DNA from 4 places in the Streptomyces sp. NPDC018947 genome. Region 4 is predicted to be linked to each of the others. Evidence: riboswitches for the same ligand, from Rfam matches in the RefSeq annotation. Region 4 holds a riboswitch; each other region holds the start of a gene.
The links. Region 4 has a riboswitch for cyclic di-AMP ahead of ACH499_RS30840 (transglycosylase family protein). Riboswitches for the same ligand answer to the same signal wherever they lie in the genome.
Positions count from the first base shown of each region.

Region 1: another riboswitch for cyclic di-AMP. It lies ahead of ACH499_RS17560 (C40 family peptidase); the one in region 4 lies ahead of ACH499_RS30840 (transglycosylase family protein).
Region 2: another riboswitch for cyclic di-AMP. It lies ahead of ACH499_RS15110 (M23 family metallopeptidase); the one in region 4 lies ahead of ACH499_RS30840 (transglycosylase family protein).
Region 3: another riboswitch for cyclic di-AMP. It lies ahead of ACH499_RS12395 (M23 family metallopeptidase); the one in region 4 lies ahead of ACH499_RS30840 (transglycosylase family protein).

Region 1 covers NZ_JBIRZD010000008.1:215,801-220,774, reverse strand. Annotated here, with positions in the region: gene ACH499_RS17575 (helix-turn-helix transcriptional regulator) at 1-217, opposite strand, end outside; gene ACH499_RS17570 (ATP-binding protein) at 431-937, shown strand; gene ACH499_RS17565 (DUF6328 family protein) at 928-1,572, opposite strand; gene ACH499_RS17560 (C40 family peptidase) at 1,695-2,168, opposite strand; cyclic di-AMP (ydaO/yuaA leader) riboswitch at 2,172-2,383, opposite strand; partial or broken gene ACH499_RS17555 (urease accessory protein UreG) at 2,762-2,909, shown strand; partial or broken gene ACH499_RS17550 (urease accessory protein UreD) at 2,939-3,332, shown strand; gene ACH499_RS17545 (alpha/beta hydrolase) at 3,466-4,974, shown strand, end outside.
Region 2 covers NZ_JBIRZD010000007.1:16,208-21,181, reverse strand. Annotated here, with positions in the region: gene ACH499_RS15115 (PP2C family protein-serine/threonine phosphatase) at 1-1,234, shown strand, start outside; cyclic di-AMP (ydaO/yuaA leader) riboswitch at 1,459-1,615, shown strand; gene ACH499_RS15110 (M23 family metallopeptidase) at 1,627-2,658, shown strand; gene ACH499_RS15105 (aldo/keto reductase) at 2,808-3,752, shown strand; gene ACH499_RS15100 (PrsW family intramembrane metalloprotease) at 3,793-4,974, opposite strand, start outside.
Region 3 covers NZ_JBIRZD010000005.1:108,611-113,584, forward strand. Annotated here, with positions in the region: gene ACH499_RS12385 (M16 family metallopeptidase) at 1-1,270, shown strand, start outside; gene ACH499_RS12390 (M16 family metallopeptidase) at 1,267-2,655, shown strand; cyclic di-AMP (ydaO/yuaA leader) riboswitch at 2,847-3,010, shown strand; gene ACH499_RS12395 (M23 family metallopeptidase) at 3,023-3,787, shown strand; gene ACH499_RS12400 (HPr family phosphocarrier protein) at 3,940-4,221, opposite strand; gene ACH499_RS12405 (GNAT family N-acetyltransferase) at 4,399-4,974, shown strand, end outside.
Region 4 covers NZ_JBIRZD010000020.1:89,879-94,852, reverse strand. Annotated here, with positions in the region: gene ACH499_RS30855 (nucleoside triphosphate pyrophosphohydrolase) at 1-46, shown strand, start outside; gene ACH499_RS30850 (cytochrome P450) at 43-1,356, shown strand; gene ACH499_RS30845 (transglycosylase family protein) at 1,500-2,528, shown strand; cyclic di-AMP (ydaO/yuaA leader) riboswitch at 2,705-2,871, shown strand; gene ACH499_RS30840 (transglycosylase family protein) at 2,875-3,597, shown strand; gene eno (phosphopyruvate hydratase) at 3,867-4,974, shown strand, end outside.

The sequences.
Region 1 (4,974 bases), on a different contig from region 4:
ACTCCCGCAACTGCGGATCGTCCACGCCGTAGGCGTCCAGCAGCAGGCGCACATCGGCCGGTTTCGCCCCGCTCGTCCCGGTCTCGATCCGGCTGACCTTCGACTGGTGCCAGCCCACCAGCCGGGCCGCCTCGCCGCTGGTGATCCCCGCCGCCGTGCGCAGGGCGCGCAGCTCCGCACCCAGTTTCCGGCGGCGCACCACGGGACCGTGCTGCATGGGCCACTCCTTTACTCCTTATGAGCCGCCCAAAAACGGTCTGCCGTCGCAGAGTTCACCGCTTCGAGCGACAGATATATGCATATCCCGGTGGATCGCCGCCCTTCAGCGGGTCGTGATGGCAGTCTGGCGGTGAAGCACCAGTCCGGGACCGTACTCGAACCATCCGCTCCGTGTCGGCCTGCGGTCCCGTGGGAAAGGGACGACGTCGCCATGGCAGACCACCTGGAAGCATCCGTCACTCTGCCGAGCGATCCCGCCTCGGTGGCCGCCGCCCGCACCTACGCCATGGCCACGCTGGCGGAGTGGGGCCTGCCCGCGGACGCGGAGATGGCCGAGACCGTCCGGCTCATCGTCTCGGAGCTGGCCACCAACGCGGTCCAGCACACCTTCGGCCAGTCACCCACCTTCACGGTGGACCTCGTCCTCGAACGGGACGAGCGGCTGCGCGTCGGCGTCACCGACAGCCACCCGCGCTTCCCCAAGCGCCTGCCCGCCGCGGTGCAGCAGGACAACGGCCGGGGCATGGTGATCATCCGCTGGCTGACGGCGGAGTTCGGCGGCAGGCTGCGGGTGCGGCCCACTCGCGAGGGCGGCAAGACCGTCTCCATCGAACTGCCCTGGACGGCGCCGGACGGTCCGGTGACGGCGGAGCCCGCTGTCACAGCCGTGGGCCGGCCCCGGAGCGAGCCCGCTGGGGGAAAGAACCCTCAGCGGTGAGGCGCCGGCGGCATCCGGCGCGCGGCGGCCGGTGCGCGCCGGGAGGCGGCCGGCGTACGGCGTGCCGGGACCGGCGCACGGCGGGGCGCGCCGCGCCGGGCCGAGGCGGCGGAGTCCGACGCGTCCGGGCGCCGTTCCCCGGCGCGGCCTCGGCCGCTCAGATGGGTCCGCCGGACCAGATGGGGGAGCAGCCCCCACAGGCCCAGGCAGACCGCCAGGGTCGCCCCGCCCGCGGCGAGTCCGCCGGCCCGGCCGGTGGTCACGTCGACGACGAGCATCACCGCACCGGTGAACGCGAGCACCAGCACGCCGAGGCCCACCGTGGCGAGCCGCGACGACACCCGCACGATGCGCGGCTTGGCGCCCCGCTGGAAGAGCGAGCGGTGCAGCGCGGCCGGGGCCGTGAACAGCGCCGCGGCGAGCACCGCGAGCAGCAGCGTGGTCACGTAGACGGCGCGCTGGACCGTGTCCAGCTCGGGGAAGCGCGAGGTGAACGCCAGGGACAGCAGGAAGGCGAAGAGGATCTGCACCCCGGTCTGGGTGACGCGCAGCTCCTGGAGCAGCTCGACGAAGTTGCGGTCGGCGCGCTCCAGCGGGGTCTCGTTGCGTGCGGTGCAGCGACGGTGCTCGGCCATGCCCTCACGGGTAACCGCCGAGCGCCGCGCCACTCCTGTGCGCACGCATCCGCCTCACGCCCTGCTGCCGGACGCCCGGGGAGGTGACGGCGCGTCAGGGTGCCGCCGACTCCCCGGGAGGGTCACTTCACCCGGCCGTACCAGACGCTCTTGGTCCAGATCTTCTGGAGCCGTACCACGTCCCCGGTCTTCGGGGCGTGCCAGATCTTGCCCTTTCCGGCGTAGATGCCCACGTGGTACACGCTGCTGCCCGAGTGGAAGAACACGAGGTCTCCGGCCTTGCGGCTCTTGGCGGAGATGTGCCGGGTCTTGTTGTACTGCTGCGCGGCGGTGCGCGGCAGTTTCTTGCCGGCCTTCTTGAACGAGTAGAGGGTCAGCCCGGAGCAGTCGAACCGGTTCGGCCCGGTGGCGCCCCAGGCGTAGGGGGAGCCCTTCTTGGAGGCCGCGATCTTGAGGGCCTTCGTCGCATGGGTGGCCGCGGCGGCCTCGCCGGCGGCACCGGGAACCACGAGCGAGCCACCCACCGCGGCGATGGTGAGGGCCGAGGCGGTACCGGCACGGGCCATGAGCGACGGGACACGATTGAGCGCAGTCATGCGCAACCCTTCGTCAGCCGCCTGTGAAGGATGACCTGTCGGATTCGGGCTGGCGAAGTTGCCCGGCCGCGTGTGCGGCTTCACCCCAAGGGCTGCTCGGCCCGGCCGTGGCGTGACCGTTCCGGCGACCCGTCGTGCTCGGGTCCTCCACTCCTGCCGATCCACTCCTGTCGACCGGTCGTCCGGGCGGCGGCAGGACTCGGCGTCCGCCCGGACCGCCCCGCCGCTGCGGCGGGGGCTTGTCGTCAGTAACGGATCTTGGCTCATGGAAGTCGGAAAATCCCAACGGAACGGGGCACTTGTGTTGTTACTCACCGCTCGGCCGTTCGGGTGGACACCTGCCCGGCCGGCTCTCCGCCCCGCGCGGCGCCGACGCCCGGACCAGCGGCGGAATGAGTAATTCCGCCAGCCGAGGCGCGGAGTGCGCAAGCTCGGCGAGCGGGAAATTCGAGGTGTTCCTACGCCGAAAGGGGGTAGGCCGAATGGCCCGTTTCCGGCCTTGGGTCGAGAACGTCCGGGGAACGGGAAGAAGGTGTGCGGCAGCGCGCGAAGACGTCGGAACGCGTCGCGGGCATGCGAACGGTCTGCCGCCGGTCCCCCGCAAGGGCGGCCCCGGCCTCTCCACCGCCGACCTGTTCATCGTCGACAAGACCGACCTCGCCCCGCGTCGGCTCCGGCCTCGCCCGGATGGCCGCCGACGCCGAGGCGCAGCGCGGCGAACCACCCGTCGCCCCGCAGTCGAGGGCGGTTGATCTCCGCTGAACCGCGGCGACCTCCGGGTGGCCACCTTCGCCGAACTCGCGCCCACGGCCGGGCTCGTGCTGCGCGAGGAGCAGGTGCTCGGCCGGGCCGGGGAGGAACCGGGGCGGCTCACCAGCCGTCTCTCCGTACGGATCCACGGCTGGCTGGTCCTCGACCGGAACCGGCCTGCGGGCCCGCCGTCCCCGGGCGGCTGACGGCCCCGCCGGACCGGCCGGCCGGTCCGCCGTCGGCCAAGTCGCCGTCGAACGACCGCGGTTCGCGACCGGTCCGCCGGCCGCCCGCCCGACCGGTCGGGGAGCGGCCGCCATGCCGCTCGCGGGGCCGGCTGCGCTGGACACGGCCGTGGCCCCGGACGCGCGGCGGCTGCGACGGCTGCCGGACGGGGCGCTGGCCTCGATGGACCGAGCCCGCCGACGGGCGGACACGAGTCTCCGTTTATCGGATTGGCAAAGAAGTGGCGCCTCCCCTGTTCCCGGGGAACGCACAGCCGCGAGGATCCCCGTACTCGTCGCACATCCTGTAGGGGGAGGGCCACTTGAGGAAGACAAGGCTGCACCGGAGAGCCGCCGCGTTCGGCACGGCCGGAGCACTCGTCACCGCCACGCTGATCGCCGGCACCGTCACGGCACCCGCGGCCGGCGCCAGTCCGGCCGTCGGCCGGGCCCACGGGCAGGGGCAGGGCCAGGACCGCGAGGCCCGCGGTGCCGCCATCGCCGCCGACCGTGCGGCGAAGGCCGGCGTCGACTGGCAGGACTGCCCCGCCGACTGGAACCTGCCCAAGCCCATCCAGTGCGGCTACGTCACCGTGCCGCTCGACTACGCCAAGCCGTACGGCAAGCAGATCAGGCTCGCCGTCGACCGCATCGGCAACACCGGCTCGAAGTCCGAGCGCCAGGGCGCCCTCATCTACAACCCGGGCGGCCCCGGCGGCTCCGGCCTGCGCTTCCCGGCCCGCGTCACCAACAAGAACGCGGTGTGGGCCAACACGGCCAAGGCCTATGACTTCGTGGGCTTCGACCCGCGCGGCGTCGGCAGGTCCGCGCCCATCTCCTGCGTCGACCCGCAGGAGTTCGTCAAGGCGCCCAAGATGGACCCGGTGCCCCGCTCCGAGGCCGACAAGCTCGCCCAGCGCAAGCTGGCCCGCGAGTACGCCGAGGGCTGCTTCGAGCGCAGCGGCGAGATGCTCCCGCACATGACCACGCCGAACACCGCCCGGGACCTGGACGTCATCCGCGCCGCCCTCGGCGAGGCGAAGCTCAACTACCTCGGCGTCTCCTACGGCACCTACCTCGGCGCGGTCTACGGCACCCTCTTCCCGGACCACGTGCGCCGGATGGTCGTCGACAGCGTCGTCAACCCGTCGCGCGAGAAGATCTGGTACCAGGCCAACCTGGACCAGGACGTCGCCTTCGAGGGCCGCTGGAAGGACTGGCAGGACTGGGTCGCCAAGAACGACGCGACCTACCACCTCGGCGACACCCGCGCCGAGGTCCAGGAGCAGTGGCTCAAGCTGCGCGCCACCGCCGAGAAGGCGCCGCTCGGGGGCGTCGTCGGCCCGGCCGAGCTGATCTCCTTCTTCCAGGGCGCCCCGTACTACGACTCCGCGTGGGCCCCCACTGCGGCGATCTTCAGCAAGTACGTGGCCGGTGACACCCAGGCGCTCGTCGACGCCGCCGCCCCGGACATGACCGACACCGTGGGCAACGCCTCCTCGGAGAACGGCAACGCCGTCTACACCGCGGTCGAGTGCGCCGACGCCAAGTGGCCCACCAACTGGCGCACCTGGGACCGCGACAACACCCGGCTGCACCGCGACCACCCGTTCATGACCTGGGCCAACGCGTGGATGAACCTGCCGTGCGCCACCTGGCCGGTCAAGCAGCAGACCCCGCTGAACGTCAAGACCGGCAAGGGACTTCCGCCCGTGCTGATCGTCCAGTCCGAGCGTGACGCGGCCACCCCGTACGAGGGCGCCGTCGAGCTGCACCAGCGGTTCAAGGGCTCCCGCCTGATCACCGAGCGGGACGCCGGATCCCACGGCGTC
Region 2 (4,974 bases), on a different contig from region 4:
GCGGCCGAGTGAGGTGGAGGACGAGGGACCGTACGCCACACCCGGCGGCCGGCTGCCCGGCGACCCCGTGCCCGACCCGGGGCTCGGTCACGCCCGGGCGCCCGTACCGCCGGCCGCGCCGCGCGGCCCCGGATGGGGTGCGTACGGCCGCGGCCTCGTGCGCGTCCTCCCCGTGCTGCTGCTCGTCGTGGCCGTCGCCTACGACCTCTTCACCCCCCGGTACTTCACCGCCGGGCCCCTCTACACGGCCGCGCCCCTGGTCGCGGCGCCGCTCTACTCCCGGCGCGGCACCGCGCTCACCGGGGCCGCCGCCGTCGCCGCCGTCATCGCGCTCCAGGCGGGCAAGGGCGTCGTCCACTACGTCGACTCGCTCACCGAACTGATCACCATCGCCACGGTCGCGGCCCTCGCCGTCTTCGTGAACGCCTTCGTCCGCCGCAGCGACGAGCGCCTCGCCTCCGCCCGCGAGATCGCCGAGGCCGCCCAGCGCGCCGTGCTGCCCGAACCGGCCGACCGCATCGGCGGCTTCGAGATCGCCGCCCGCTACGAGGCGGCCCAGGCCGACGCCTTCATCGGCGGCGACCTGTACGCCGTGCAGGACAGCGCGTACGGCGTCCGACTGATCGTCGGGGACGTGCGTGGCAAGGGCATGGGCGCGGTCGCCGCGGTCGCCGTGGTGATCGGGGCGTTCCGGGAGGCCGCCGAGCAGGAGGCCACGCTGGAGGCGGTGGCGCAGCGGCTGGAGCGGGCGCTGGCGCGCGAGGGCACCCGGCGGGACGGGCTGGACGCCTTCGAGGGGTTCACCACCGCCGTCCTCGCCGAACTCCCGCACGGCGACGGCGTCGTCCGCATCGTCAACCGCGGCCATCCGCCGCCCCTGCTGCTCCATGCCGACGGCACCGTCGGCCCGCTCCAGGCCCGGGACTCCGCGCTGCCGCTCGGGATGGGCGAGCTGGGCGTGTGGCCCGACCGGGCGGAGCAGACCGGGTTCCCCGGCGGTGCCACGCTGCTGCTCCACACCGACGGACTGTCGGAGGCCCGTGACGCCCACGGCCGGTTCTACGACCCCCAAGCCAGGCTGGCCGGCCGCGTCTTCCGGCACCCGGCCCATCTGCTCGACACGCTCGCCGACGACGTGCGCCGGCACTCCGGGGACGGCATGGCGGACGACATGGCGCTCCTCGCCGTACGGCGCCCCTGCCCCGGCGACCTTGATCAGCGTCACGGGTGGTGACGGCGCGACCGCCCTCCGCATAACAACTGACACACCATCAGAAAGAACGGGTTTGAGGAAGTGGCCTGAAACGTGGTCAACTCGCCCCGTTTTGACTGGTCGTGAGCCTTGTGTTCCGGCCGGAAGACTTAATGATCAGCCGGAACGGCTTGGAATCCACGCCTCGCTTCTATTAACGTTCGATAACGCAGCGCGGTCGTCCCAGCCGTCACAGAAGGCGGCTCCGTGCGCACGCGCCGAATCCCGTGAGGGAACCGGGGAACCACCACCTTGGGGTGAATCGGGCGTACACCGCCGTGGAGACACGGTCCGGTTACGCGCGTAGGAGACCTTCCTGCTCCGAACCCGTCAGCTAACCCGGTAGGCGGAAGGAAGGAAAGGAGCGCGCCCACGTGGCGTCCAACCGCCCTGTCCCCGAGGCCCCGTTCATGCCCTCCCGGCACGACACCGAGACCTTCGGCTACGACCTCCACCGCGCCGAAGAGGGCCCCTGGGAGGAGTGGAATCCCACCGCGGAGTCCGTCCGTCCCGTACGCGGCAGGCACCGCGTCGCCAAGCAGCGCGGCGGACTCGCCCGCAGCTCCACCGTCCTCGGCGTCGGCGTCATCGCGGCCGTGGGAGCGGGCGGCATGGCCAGCGCGCAGACCGGCAAGCCGCCGGTGCCGATCTCCATGCCCGATCTGCCGAACGTCGGCTCGCTCATCTCCGACGACGAGCCGGAGGAGCCCGAGGGCTCCGCCACCCCGCTCAGCAGTCTCGTGACCTCCGCCGAGACCGCCGAGGGCACCACCGACGCCGGTGAGGCCCTGCGGGAGCGCATCATGGCCCAGGCCGAGCAGCAGCAGGTCCAGGTCGAGAACAAGGCCGCCGCGCAGGCCGCGGCCGCCGCCGAGAAGGAGGCCGCCGAGGCCGCCGCCAAGGCGGCGAAGGAGGCCGAGGAGAAGGCCGCCGCCGCCAAGAAGAAGGCGGAGGAGGAAGCCGCGAAGAAGGCCGAGGCCGAGCGGCTCGCCGAACTGGCCAGGCAGTACACGCTGCCGACCTCCTCGTACACGATCACCTCCACCTTCGGTCAGGCCGGCTCCATGTGGTCCTCCGGCCACCACACCGGCCTCGACTTCGCCGCCCCCACCGGTACCCTCATCAAGGCCGTCCACACGGGCACGATCACCGAGGCCGGCTGGGCCGGTTCCTACGGCTACCGCACGGTCCTGACCCTCGAGGACGGCACCGAACTCTGGTACTGCCACCAGTCGTCGATCAACGTCAGCGTGGGCCAGAAGGTCAGCACCGGTGACGTCATCGGCCGCGTGGGCGCCACCGGCAACGTGACCGGTCCGCACCTGCACTTCGAGGTCCACGTCGGCGGCGCCGAGGGCGGCGTCGACCCGGCCGCATGGCTGATGGGCAAGGGCCTCAGCCTCTGACCACCGCCCGGCTCCCTCCCGGAGCCGGGGCGCGTACCCGAGACCCCGGCGGTCCTGACGACAACCCCCCGACGTCAGGGCTGCCGGTCCGCGCGATCCTCCGCGCCGTTCCGGAATGAGCCGGTGCGGCGCGTTCGTTGTCGTAGGGCATGACTTCTCTGCGCAAACTCGGCTCCAGTGACCTCGAGGTCTTCCCGCTCGCCCTCGGCGGCAACGTGTTCGGCTGGACCGCCGGCCAGGAGGCCTCCTTCGCCGTCCTCGACGCCTACACCGCCGCGGGCGGCAACTTCGTCGACACCGCCGACTCCTACTCCGCGTGGGTCGACGGCAACAGCGGCGGCGAGTCCGAGACCCTCATCGGCACGTGGCTCGCGGCGCGCGGCAACCGCGCCGACGTCGTGATCGCCACCAAGGTCAGCCAGCACCCGGAGTACCCCGGCCTGTCGGCGGCCAACATCAAGGCCGCCGCCGACGCCTCCCTGCGCCGCCTGGGCACCGACCACATCGACCTCTACTACACCCACTTCGACAAGCCCGAGGTGCCGGTCGAGGAGATCGTCGGCGCGCTCGACGAGCTGGTGAGGGCGGGCAAGGTGCGGCACATCGGCGCCTCCAACATCTCCCCCGAGCGGCTGGCGGCCTCCCTGGAGTTCTCCGACCGGGAGGGCCTCGCCCGGTACGTGGCCGTGCAGCCCCACTACAACCTGGTGTCGCGCGACACGTACGAGGGCGGGCTGCGCGACCTCGCCGAGCGGTCCGGACTCGCCGCCGTCCCGTACTACGCCCTGGCGTCCGGCTTCCTCACGGGCAAGTACCGGCCGGGGACCACCGTCGACAGCCCCCGGGCGGGGGGCGCGGCCACGCACCTGGAGAGCGAGCGGGGGCGTCGCGTGCTCACCGTCCTGGACGAGATCTCCGAGGCCCACGGCGTGCCGGTCGCCACGGTGGCCCTGGCCTGGCTGGCCGCCCAGCCGACGGTGGCCGCGCCGATCGCGTCGGCGCGGACCGTCGAGCAGCTTCCGGCGCTGCTCGGGGTGGCGGAGCTGGAGCTGACGGAGGCCGAGGTGCTCAGGCTGACGGAGGCGTCCGCCTGAGCGGCGTTCCGCGCCGCGGTCGCCACGACCCTTGCGGACGCTAGGACCGGTACGGGTTCGGGGGCGGGACGTACGGGGCGTAGGCGTAGGCGTAGGCGTAGGGCGGATGCGGGGCGTACGGGTGGGGCGCCGGGTGCGCCCCGTAGGCCGCCCAGGGCGGTACGGTCCGCGGGGCGGGCGGTGCCGTGGCGCGGGCCGCGTGGTCCAGCGCCGGGCGCGCCACCTCCCGGCGGCGCCACAGCTCGGTCAGCAGCTCCCGCTCCCGGACCACGTAGTCGGCACCCGCCCGGCCGCGCGTGCCCCGCTGCCGCAGGAACGCCAGCGAGGTCGCGTACGCCTCGTACTCCGCCACCGCCCGCGCCGCCGGCTTCCCCGCGTGCCGGCGTGCGTGCCGCCGCGCGATGCGCCGCGCCCGCATCGAGGCCAGCGCGAACGGCTCCGCCGGTGCCAGCCAGCCGGCCACGGCGTAGACGGGCAGCTCGGCGCGCACGGTGGCCAGTTCGCGCTGGCGGGTCCAGATGGCCAGCCAGGTCAGCAGGCCGAAGGCCGGCACCATGAACGCCCCGTACACCGCGAAGAAGCCGTACTCGCCGAGCGCTGCCGAGCCGTTCCACAGGGCGTGCATGCCCATCGCGAGCAGCAGGCCGGACGCCGGGAGCAGGGCACGGCGCACGGGGTGCCGGCCGTCGGCGCGCAGGGCGGCGATGCCGAAGCCGATGCCGGTGAGCACCGTGAACAGCGGGTGCGCGAACGGTGACATGACGACGCGGACGAAGAAGGTCGCCGCGGTGACCGAGGCGACGCCCCGGTCGCCGGTGAGCTGGTCGGTGCCGAACGCGGTGCCCAGGTAGAGGATGTTCTCGGTGAACGCGAAGCCGGTGGCGGTGACGCCGGCGATGACGACGCCGTCGACGATGCCGGTGAAGTTCTTTCTGCGGAAGAGGAAGAGCAGCAGTATCGCCGCGGCTTTGGCGGACTCCTCCACGACCGGCGCTATCACCGTGGCGCCCAGGGTGTCCGCGCTCGCGGGGTCCGCTGTCGCCGTCGCTATCCATCTCGTCGCGAAGCTGTTGGCGACGATCGCTATCAGCGCCGCAGCGCAGGCGCCCCAGGCGAAGCAGAAGAGCAGGTTCCGCCAGGGGCCCGGATCGACCCGGTCCAGCCAGCGGAACGCGGCTATGAGCAGCGGCACCGGGAAGACCGCCAGTCCCAGGCCCACCAG
Region 3 (4,974 bases), on a different contig from region 4:
CGTGGTGCTCTCCGAGGACCACCTGACCCCGGTCGCGGCGGTGTGCCTCTGGTACGACGTCGGCTCCCGCCACGAGGTCGAGGGCCGCACCGGTCTGGCCCACCTCTTCGAGCACCTGATGTTCCAGGGCTCCGCCCAGGTCAAGGGCAACGGCCACTTCGAGCTGGTGCAGGGGGCGGGCGGCTCGCTCAACGGCACCACCAGCTTCGAGCGCACCAACTACTTCGAGACCATGCCCGCCCACCAGCTCGAGCTCGCCCTGTGGCTGGAGGCGGACCGGATGGGCTCCCTGCTCTCCGCCCTGGACGACGAGTCGATGGAGAACCAGCGCGACGTCGTCAAGAACGAGCGCCGCCAGCGCTACGACAACGTGCCCTACGGCACCGCGTTCGAGAAGCTGACCGCCCTCGCCTTCCCCCAGGGCCACCCCTACCACCACACGCCGATCGGTTCGATGGCCGACCTGGACGCGGCGACGCTGGAGGACGCGCGCGCGTTCTTCCGCACCTACTACGCGCCGAACAACGCGGTGCTGTCGGTGGTCGGCGACATCGACCCCGAGCGGACGCTCGCCTGGATCGAGAAGTACTTCGGCTCCATCCCCGGGCACGACGGCAAGCCCGCGCCCCGGGACGGCTCCCTGCCCGACGTGATCGGCCGGGAGCTGCGCGAGGTCGTCGAGGAGGACGTCCCGGCGCGCGCCCTGATGGCGGCCTACCGGCTGCCGGAGGACGGCACGCGCGCGTGCGACGCGGCCGACCTCGCGGTGACCGTGCTGGGCGGCGGCGAGTCGTCCCGCCTCTACAACCGGCTGGTGCGCCGCGACCGCACGGCCGTCGCGGCCGGATTCGGCCTGCTGCGGCTCGCCGGGGCGCCCTCCCTGGGCTGGCTGGACGTGAAGACGTCCGGCGACGTGGAGGTGCCGGTCATCGAGGCCGCCATCGACGAGGAGCTGGCCCGGTTCGCCGAGGAGGGCCCCACCGCCGAGGAGATGGAACGCGCCCAGGCCCAGCTCGAGCGCGAGTGGCTGGACCGGCTCGGCACGGTCGCCGGCCGCGCCGACGAACTGTGCCGGTACGCCGTCCTGTTCGGTGACCCGCAGCTCGCCCTCACCGCCGTGCAGCGGGTCCTGGACGTCACCGCCGAGGAGGTCCGCGAGATCGCCGCGGCCCGCCTGCGTCCCGAGAACCGCGGGGTGCTCGTCTACGAGCCGACCGCCTCCGCCGACGAGAACGACGCCACCGACGAGAACGAGGAGGCGGCCAAGTGACCGAGCTCGCCACGATGGAATTCCACCCGCAGCCGCAGGCCGGCGAGCCCAAGCCCTGGGCGTTCCCGGCGCCCGAGCGCGGCAGCCTCGACAACGGCCTGACCGTGCTGCGGTGCCACCGCCCCGGCCAGCAGGTCGTCGCCGTCGAGGTGTCGCTGGACGCCCCGCTGGACGCCGAGCCCGCCGGCCTCGACGGTGTCGCCACGATCATGGCGCGCGCCTTCTCCGAGGGCACCGACAAGCACTCCGCCGAGGAGTTCGCCGCCGAGCTGGAGCGCTGCGGTGCCACCCTCGACGCGCACGCCGACCACCCCGGTGTGCGGCTGAGCCTGGAGGTGCCGGTCTCCCGCCTCGCCAAGGCGCTCGGCCTGATCGCCGACGCGCTGCGGGCGCCCGCGTTCGACGACAGCGAGGTCGAACGGCTGGTGCGCAACCGGCTCGACGAGATCCCGCACGAGCTGGCCAACCCCTCGCGCCGCGCCGCCAAGGAGCTCTCCAAGGAGCTGTTCCCGGCCGACTCGCGCATGTCGCGCCCGCGCCAGGGCACCGAGGAGACGGTGGCGGCGATCGACGCGGCCGCCGTCCGGGCCTTCTACGAGAAGCACGTCCGCCCGGCCACGGCCACCGCCGTGGTCGTCGGCGACCTCACCGGCGTCGACCTCGACGCGCTGCTCGGCGAGACCCTCGGCGCCTGGACCGGTGCCCCCGCCGAGCCGCGCCCCGTGCCGCCGGTGAACGCCGACGACACCGGACGGGTCGTCATCGTGGACCGCCCCGGCGCCGTCCAGACGCAGCTCCTGATCGGCCGCACCGGAGCCGACCGCCACGACCGCGTGTGGCCCGCGCAGGTCCTCGGCACGTACTGCCTGGGCGGCACCCTCACCTCGCGCCTGGACCGCGTCCTGCGCGAGGAGAAGGGCTACACCTACGGCGTGCGGGCGTTCGGGCAGGTGCTGCGGTCCGCGCCCGACGGCACGGGTGCCTCGATGCTCGCCATCAGCGGCTCCGTCGACACGCCCAACACCGGCCCGGCGCTCCAGGACCTGTGGACGGTGCTGCGCACCCTCGCCGAGGGCGGGCTCACCGACGCCGAGCGCGACGTCGCCGTGCAGAACCTGGTGGGCGTCGCGCCGCTCAAGTACGAGACCGCGGCGGCCGTCGCCGGCACGCTGGCCGACCAGGTCGAGCAGTACCTGCCCGACGACTACCAGGCGACGCTGTACCGCCAACTCGCCGCCACGGGCACCGTGGAGGCCACGGCGGCGGTCGTGAACGCCTTCCCGGTGGACCGGCTGGTGACGATCCTCGTCGGCGACGCGGCGCAGATCAGGGAGCCCGTCGAGGCCCTCGGCATCGGCGAAGTCACCGTCGTCGCCGCCGAGTAGCGGCGCACGCGTGCGGCGGCCCTGGTGACCCGAGCGTCACCAGGGCCGTTTTTTGTCCCAATTGAGGGAGAGGCTGCCTGTCCGTCCTGTGGCGTGCGCTACAAAAACCCTGTTGCGTTTGAGGATCGAAGTCGGCCGCGTCTAGCGTCGTCCCGGCTGTCCGTCAGGCAGTGCGCCGCACCCGCGGCACCGGACAGTCATCGCCGAGTCCCCGTACGGCGCGAGCCAGGGGAGCCGGGGACCCATCACGTCCCTGGGGTGAATCGGACGCCCGCGCGTGCAGCGAGGGGGTCCGTAGGAGACCTTCCTGCTCCGAACCCGTCAGCTAACCCGGTAGGCGAGAGGGAAGGAAAGGACCAGCCTCTACATGGCGTTCACGCGCGCCTCCGGGAAGCACCGCCGTCCCAGCCGCATGCAGCGCACCACCGCCCACGCGGCGGGCGTCGCGGCCCTCGCCACCACCGGCGTCGTCGGCACTCTCGCGGCCCCGGCCCTCGCCGCCGAGGCCGAGGCCGAGCAGACCGGTCTCACCCCCGTCGTCACCATCGGCGACTCCGTGGCCGCCGAGATCGACGCCCAGGCCACCGCCCAGCAGGAGGCCGCGCAGCACGCCGCCGCCCGCGAGGCGGCGATGGAAGCCGCGCGTGAGCGGGCCGCCGAGGCCGCCAAGGAGGCCCGCGAGGCCAAGGAGCGCGCCGCGCGCGAGGAGGAGCGCAAGCGCCTCAACACCTACGTCTCGCCGATCACCGGCTCCTACGTCTCCACGTCCTACCAGGCCGGCAGCTCGCTGTGGTCCTCCGGCAGCCACACCGGCGTCGACTTCCACGCCGCCACCGGCACCACGGTGCACGCGGTCGGCGTCGGCACCGTCGTCGAGGCCGGCTGGGGCGGCGCGTACGGCAACCAGGTCGTCATCAGGATGCACGACGGCACGTACACGCAGTACGGCCACCTGTCGTCGATCGGCGTCTCGGTCGGCCAGTCGGTCGTCGCCGGCCAGCAGATCGGCATCTCCGGCGACACCGGCAACGTCACCGGCGCCCACCTGCACTTCGAGGCCCGTACGAGCCCGGAGTACGGCTCGGACATGGACCCCGTCGCCTACCTCCGCTCCCACGGCGTGAACATCTGACGACGGACGGTACGGATGTCCGAGGCCCCGGCTCACCGAGCCGGGGCCTCGCGGTTCTCGGCCCCGGGGGCGACCGCACGGCGCCCGCCCGCGGAAGGACGCACGAAAGGCCCGCCCGGTGGTCCGGGCGGGCCTTTCGGCGCGTGATCGCTTCAGACGGTCTCGGGAAGCTCCTCGAGCCCCTCGGCGACCAGCCTGGCCAGACGGTCCAGGGCCGCGTCCGCGCCCTCGGCGTCGGAGGCGAGGACGATCTCCTCGCCGCCCTGGGCGCCGAGGCCGAGGACGGCCAGCATCGAGGCCGCGTTGACGGGGTCGCCGTCGGCCTTGGCGATCGTCACCGGGACGCCGGTGGCCGTGGCGGCCCGGACGAAGATGGAGGCGGGGCGGGCGTGGAGACCCTCGGCCCAGCCGACGTTGACGCGGCGCTCAGCCATGTGTTGCTGCCCTTCAGGTGTACCGGGTTGTCTAGACCAGTTTCCCACATCATGACCCATGGCCGGACGGCCGTGCGACGCGCGGGCCGGCTGTCCGGCCGCGGCCCCCGCCCGGCCCTCCGTTTCTCCACAGACTGCCCCGCGCCGTTGTCGTACGCGAGCCGTACTCTGGGGCCCATGCAGACCTCGTCGGACCGGCACGAGTACCCCGCCCACTGGGAGGCCGACGTGGTGCTGCGCGACGGCGGCACCGCACGCGTGCGCCCCATCACCGTGGACGACGCCGAGCGCCTGGTCAGTTTCTACGAGCAGGTGTCCGACGAGTCGAAGTACTACCGTTTCTTCGCGCCGTACCCGCGCCTGTCCGCCAAGGACGTCCACCGCTTCACGCACCACGACTTCGTGGACCGGGTGGGGCTCGCGGCCACGATCGGCGGCGAGTTCATCGCGACCGTGCGCTACGACCGGATCGGCGCCGGCGGGGCGCCCGCGTCGTCCCCCGCCGACGAGGCGGAGGTCGCCTTCCTGGTCCAGGACGCCCACCAGGGCCGGGGCGTCGCCTCGGCGCTCCTGGAGCACATCGCCGCCGTCGCCCGCGAGCGCGGCATCCGCCGCTTCGCCGCCGAGGTGCTGCCCGCGAACACCAAGATGATCAAGGTGTTCATGGACGCCGGGTACACCCAGAAGCGGAGCTTCGAGGACGGCGTGGTCCGCCTGGAGTTCGACCTCGAACCGACCGACCGCTCGCTCGCC
Region 4 (4,974 bases):
GGCGGCCCGCGCGTACCGGGACGCGATCAGGGAGGTGGAGGGGTGACCGCGCGCCCCGCGCCCGAGCTGTTCACCTGGGAGTTCGCGAGCGACCCCTACCCGGCGTACGCCTGGCTGCGCGAGCACGCCCCCGTGCACCGCACCACGCTGCCCAGCGGGGTGGAGGCCTGGCTGGTCACCCGGTACGCGGACGCCCGGCAGGCCCTCGCCGACCAGCGGCTGTCCAAGAACCCGGCGCACCACGACGAGCCCGCCCACGCCAAGGGCAGGACCGGCATCCCGGGGGAGCGCAAGGCCGAGCTGATGACGCATCTGCTCAACATCGACCCGCCGGACCACACCAGGCTGCGTCGGCTGGTCAGCAAGGCGTTCACACCGCGCCGCGTCGCCGAGTTCGCGCCCCGGGTGCAGGAGCTGGCCGACGGCCTGATCGACCGGTTCGCCGCCACCGGCTCGGCCGACCTCATCCACGAGTTCGCGTTCCCGCTGCCCATCTACGCCATCTGCGACCTGCTCGGCGTCCCCCAAGAGGACCAGGACGACTTCCGCGACTGGGCGGGCATGATGATCCGTCACGGCGGCGGGCCCCGGGGCGGTGTCGCGCGGTCGGTGAAGAAGATGCGGGGCTACCTCGCCGAGCTGATCCACCGCAAGCGCGCCGCGCTGCCGCCCGAGCCCGGTCCCGGCGAGGACCTGATCTCCGGTCTCATCCGCGCCTCCGACCACGGGGAGCACCTCACCGAGAACGAGGCCGCGGCGATGGCCTTCATCCTGCTCTTCGCGGGGTTCGAGACCACGGTCAACCTCATCGGCAACGGCACCTACGCCCTGCTCACCCACCCCGGGCAGCGCACCAGGCTGCAGACGTCCCTGGCCGCGGGCGAGCGCGGGCTGCTGGAGACGGGCGTCGAGGAACTCCTGCGCTACGACGGCCCGGTGGAGCTGGCCACCTGGCGTTTCGCCACCGAGGCGCTCACCCTCGCCGGGCAGGACATCGCCCCCGGAGACCCCGTGCTCGTCGTCCTGGCCGCGGCCGACCGGGACCCGGAGCGCTTCGCGGACCCGGACACCCTGGACCTCTCGCGCCGGGACAACCAGCACCTGGGGTACGGCCACGGCATCCACTACTGCCTCGGCGCCCCGCTCGCCCGGCTGGAGGGGCAGACGGCGCTCGCCACGCTCCTCACCCGTCTGCCGGACCTGCAGCTGGCCGCGGATCCGGCCGAGCTGCGCTGGCGCGGCGGGCTCATCATGCGCGGGCTGCGCACCCTGCCGGTGTCGTTCACCCCGGCCCCGCCGGTGCCGGACGAGGCCCCCTCGGCGCCGGACAAGACCCCGTCGCCACCGCAAAGGTGACACGCGCTCACCTCTGTGATCTTCACGTGATCTGCGCGGCATGAACTTGTGACAAGCGATCATCTGCCTATACCTTCACGGATCAGCGTGGCGCCGAGCGTCATCCGCCACGCCGTCATCGCTGTCTCGGGAAAGGTCGCCGCATGCTCTCCGGGAACGGTCGTCACCGTCGCCCCCGCCAGGCCCCCGCTCTGGTCGTCGCCGCCGGAGTGACGGGCTCCGCCATCGCGATCCCTCTGCTGGGGGCCACGGGTGCGCACGCGGCCGACGGTGCGGGCTGGGACCGGGTCGCCGAGTGCGAGACGGGCGGTGCCTGGAGCCAGAACAGCGGCAACGGCTACTACGGCGGCCTCCAGCTCTCCCAGGACCTGTGGGAGCGCTACGGCGGTCTGGACCTCGCGTCCAGCGCCGACCAGGCCAGCCGTTCGCAGCAGATATCGGTCGCCGAGAAGGTGCTCGCGGACCAGGGCATCGTCGCCTGGCCCACCTGCGGCCTGCTCGCGGGCCTGGGCAACGGCTCCGGCACCGCGACGGGGGACAGCGGGGCCCCGGATGACGGCGCGTCGGCACAGGAGGGGACCACGGGCGCGGCCGAGCCGTCCGTCACGGCCGGTTCCGCCGGGTCCGACACCGAAGCGTCCCCCGCGCCCTCCGCCTCCCGGTCGCCGTCGCCCTCCGCCACGGAGACGCCTGACGCTTCGTCGGGCAAGAGTGAGGAAACTCCCGAATCGGGCACCTCCGCCACGCCGGACGCCCCGGCCGCGGACGCCACGCGGGGCTCCGGCGGCGCCGGCGCGACCGCCCCGGCGGGCGAGGAGTCGGACAAGTCGGGGCAGAACGGCTCCGTTTCGGGGAGCACCGGCACCGAGGAGACCGCGACCGGCCGGCACCGGGGCGGCAGCGCGGAGGAGAGTCCCGCGGACGGCCGCACCGCCGAGTCCTGGGGCCGGCACGCCTCGCGTGGCGACGACAGCGCACGCGGCCTCACGGACGCCTCGTACACGGTCCGTTCCGGGGACAGTCTCTGGGGCATCGCCGACTCCCTTGACGTCACCGGCGGATGGCGCGCGCTCTACGACGGCAACAAGGACGTCGTCGGAGCCGACCCGGACCACATCCTGCCCGGTCAGACGCTCACGGTCGGGGGCGAAACGGGCGAAAACCAGGGCTAGTTCGCGTCACGGTTCAGCCTGTATGTCCGTTTTGGATCACGTGAGAGATAGGTCTCAGAAGCCGTGATCGTCTTTGAAAAACGGCCGAACCCGTGTCTACGGTCATGACCGCTCGCCACCGCGGGCCCCGGCCGCCGCAACGCCGAATCCTGCCAGCGGCAGCCCGGGAACAGTCGTCGCGTCAAGCGCCGCAGGCAGGAGCGGGGGACCCAAGGTAAGTGCCGCACCGGGCAAGCGAATCGGAGCGGCTAGGGGTGAAGCCGAGTCCCGTGAGGGACCCGGCCGGGCAACTCAACCGGCCCGAACCCGACAGCTCACCTCGCAGGCGTCGGTGAGGGGATCAACCATGCTGTTTTCCAGCAAGGGCAAGCACCGTCGTCCGTCCAAGGCCGCTCGCGCCATCGCCGTCGCCGGCGTGGCCGGCGCCGCCGTCGCCGCCCCGCTGATGGCGGCCGGCAACGCCTCCGCCGCCACCGCGTCCGAGTGGGACGCCGTCGCCCAGTGCGAGTCCGGCGGCAACTGGTCGATCAACACCGGCAACGGCTACTACGGCGGTCTGCAGTTCTCCGCCTCCACCTGGGCCGCCTACGGCGGTACGCAGTACGCCGCCACCGCCGACCAGGCCACCAAGTCGCAGCAGATCGAGATCGCCGAGAAGGTCCTCGCGGGTCAGGGCAAGGGTGCCTGGCCGGTCTGCGGCACCGGCCTGTCGAGCGCCGCGTACACCGGCGGCTCCGCCGCGAGCACGGACAGCGGCTCCTCGCAGAGCCAGAGTGGCGGCTCCACCGCCGAGCGCTCCACCGAGCAGAAGGCGTCGCGCTCCTCCGAGCGTCCGGCCGCCGAGCAGAAGGTGGAGAAGAAGGCCGAGAAGAAGACCGTCACCACCCCGACCGGCAAGAAGGTCGAGAAGGGCGACGGCGAGTACAAGGTCGTCAAGGGCGACACGCTCAGCTCGATCGCCGCCGAGCACCACGTCAAGGGCGGCTGGGCGAAGCTGTTCGACCTGAACGACGACATCGTCGACGACGCCGACCTGATCTACCCGGGCCAGCAGCTCCACCTCAAGTAAGCGGCGGCCCGCCCCTGCTCCCGCCCCGGTGCGTGTTCCCCCGTACGCACCGGGGCGGGTTTTTTCGCGCCCGGCGCCGCGGGCGCGTACCCCCGGTTTCCCCGAACCGTCTTTGTTCCGTTCGGAAACAATTTACTCTCGGTTCTGTCCACCGGGTGGGCGACCGGCTGGCCGATCGCCCGGAGCCGGTTAGGCTCGTCCCGCAGAGCCGCCGCGGACCCTGCGGGCCCGCGTCACACCGAAGCGTCACATTGAAGAAGGAGATGCTCGTGCCGTCCATCGACGTCGTCGTAGCCCGGGAAATCCTGGACTCCCGAGGCAACCCCACGGTCGAGGTCGAGGTCGGCCTCGACGACGGCAGCACGGGGCGTGCCGCCGTTCCCTCCGGTGCCTCCACCGGTGCCTTCGAGGCCATCGAGCTCCGCGACGGCGACCCCAACCGCTACCAGGGCAAGGGCGTCGAGAAGGCCGTCCTCGCCGTCATCGAGCAGATCGGCCCCGAGCTGGTCGGCTACGACGCCACCGAGCAGCGCCTGATCGACCAGGCCATGTTCGACCTGGACGCCACCGACAACAAGGGCTCGCTCGGCGCCAACGCCATCCTCGGCGTCTCGCTCGCCGTCGCCCACGCCGCCTCCGAGGCCAGCGACCTGCCGCTCTTCCGCTACCTGGGCGGCCCGAACGCGCACCTGCTGCCGGTGCCGATGATGAACATCCTGAACGGCGGCTCGCACGCCGACTCCAACGTGGACATCCAGGAGTTCATGATCGCCCCGATCGGCGCGGAGTCCTTCTCGGAGGCGCTGCGCTGGGGCACCGAGGTCTACCACACCCTCAAGAAGGTGCTGAAGGGCAAGGGCCTGGCCACCGGCCTCGGCGACGAGGGCGGCTTCGCCCCGAACCTCGGCTCCAACCGCGAGGCCCTCGACCTCATCCTCGAGGCCATCAAGGAGGCCGGCTACACCCCGGGCGAGCAGATCGCGCTCGCGCTGGACGTCGCCGCGTCCGAGTTCTACAAGGACGGCTCCTACACCTTCGAGGGCAAGGAGCGCTCGGCCGCCGAGATGACCGAGTACTACGCCGAGCTGGTCGAGGCGTACCCGCTGGTCTCCATCGAGGACCCGCTGTTCGAGGACGACTGGGAGGGCTGGAAGACCATCACCGACAAGCTCGGTGACAAGGTCCAGCTCGTCGGCGACGACCTGTTCGTCACCAACCCGGAGCGCCTGGCCCGCGGCATCGAGGACGGCGCGGCCAACGCCCTGCTGGTCAAGGTCAACCAGATCGGTTCGCTGACCGAGACCCTGGACGCCGTGGAGCTGGCCCAGCGCAACGGCTTCAAGTGCATGATGTCCCACCGCTCCGGCGAGACCGAGG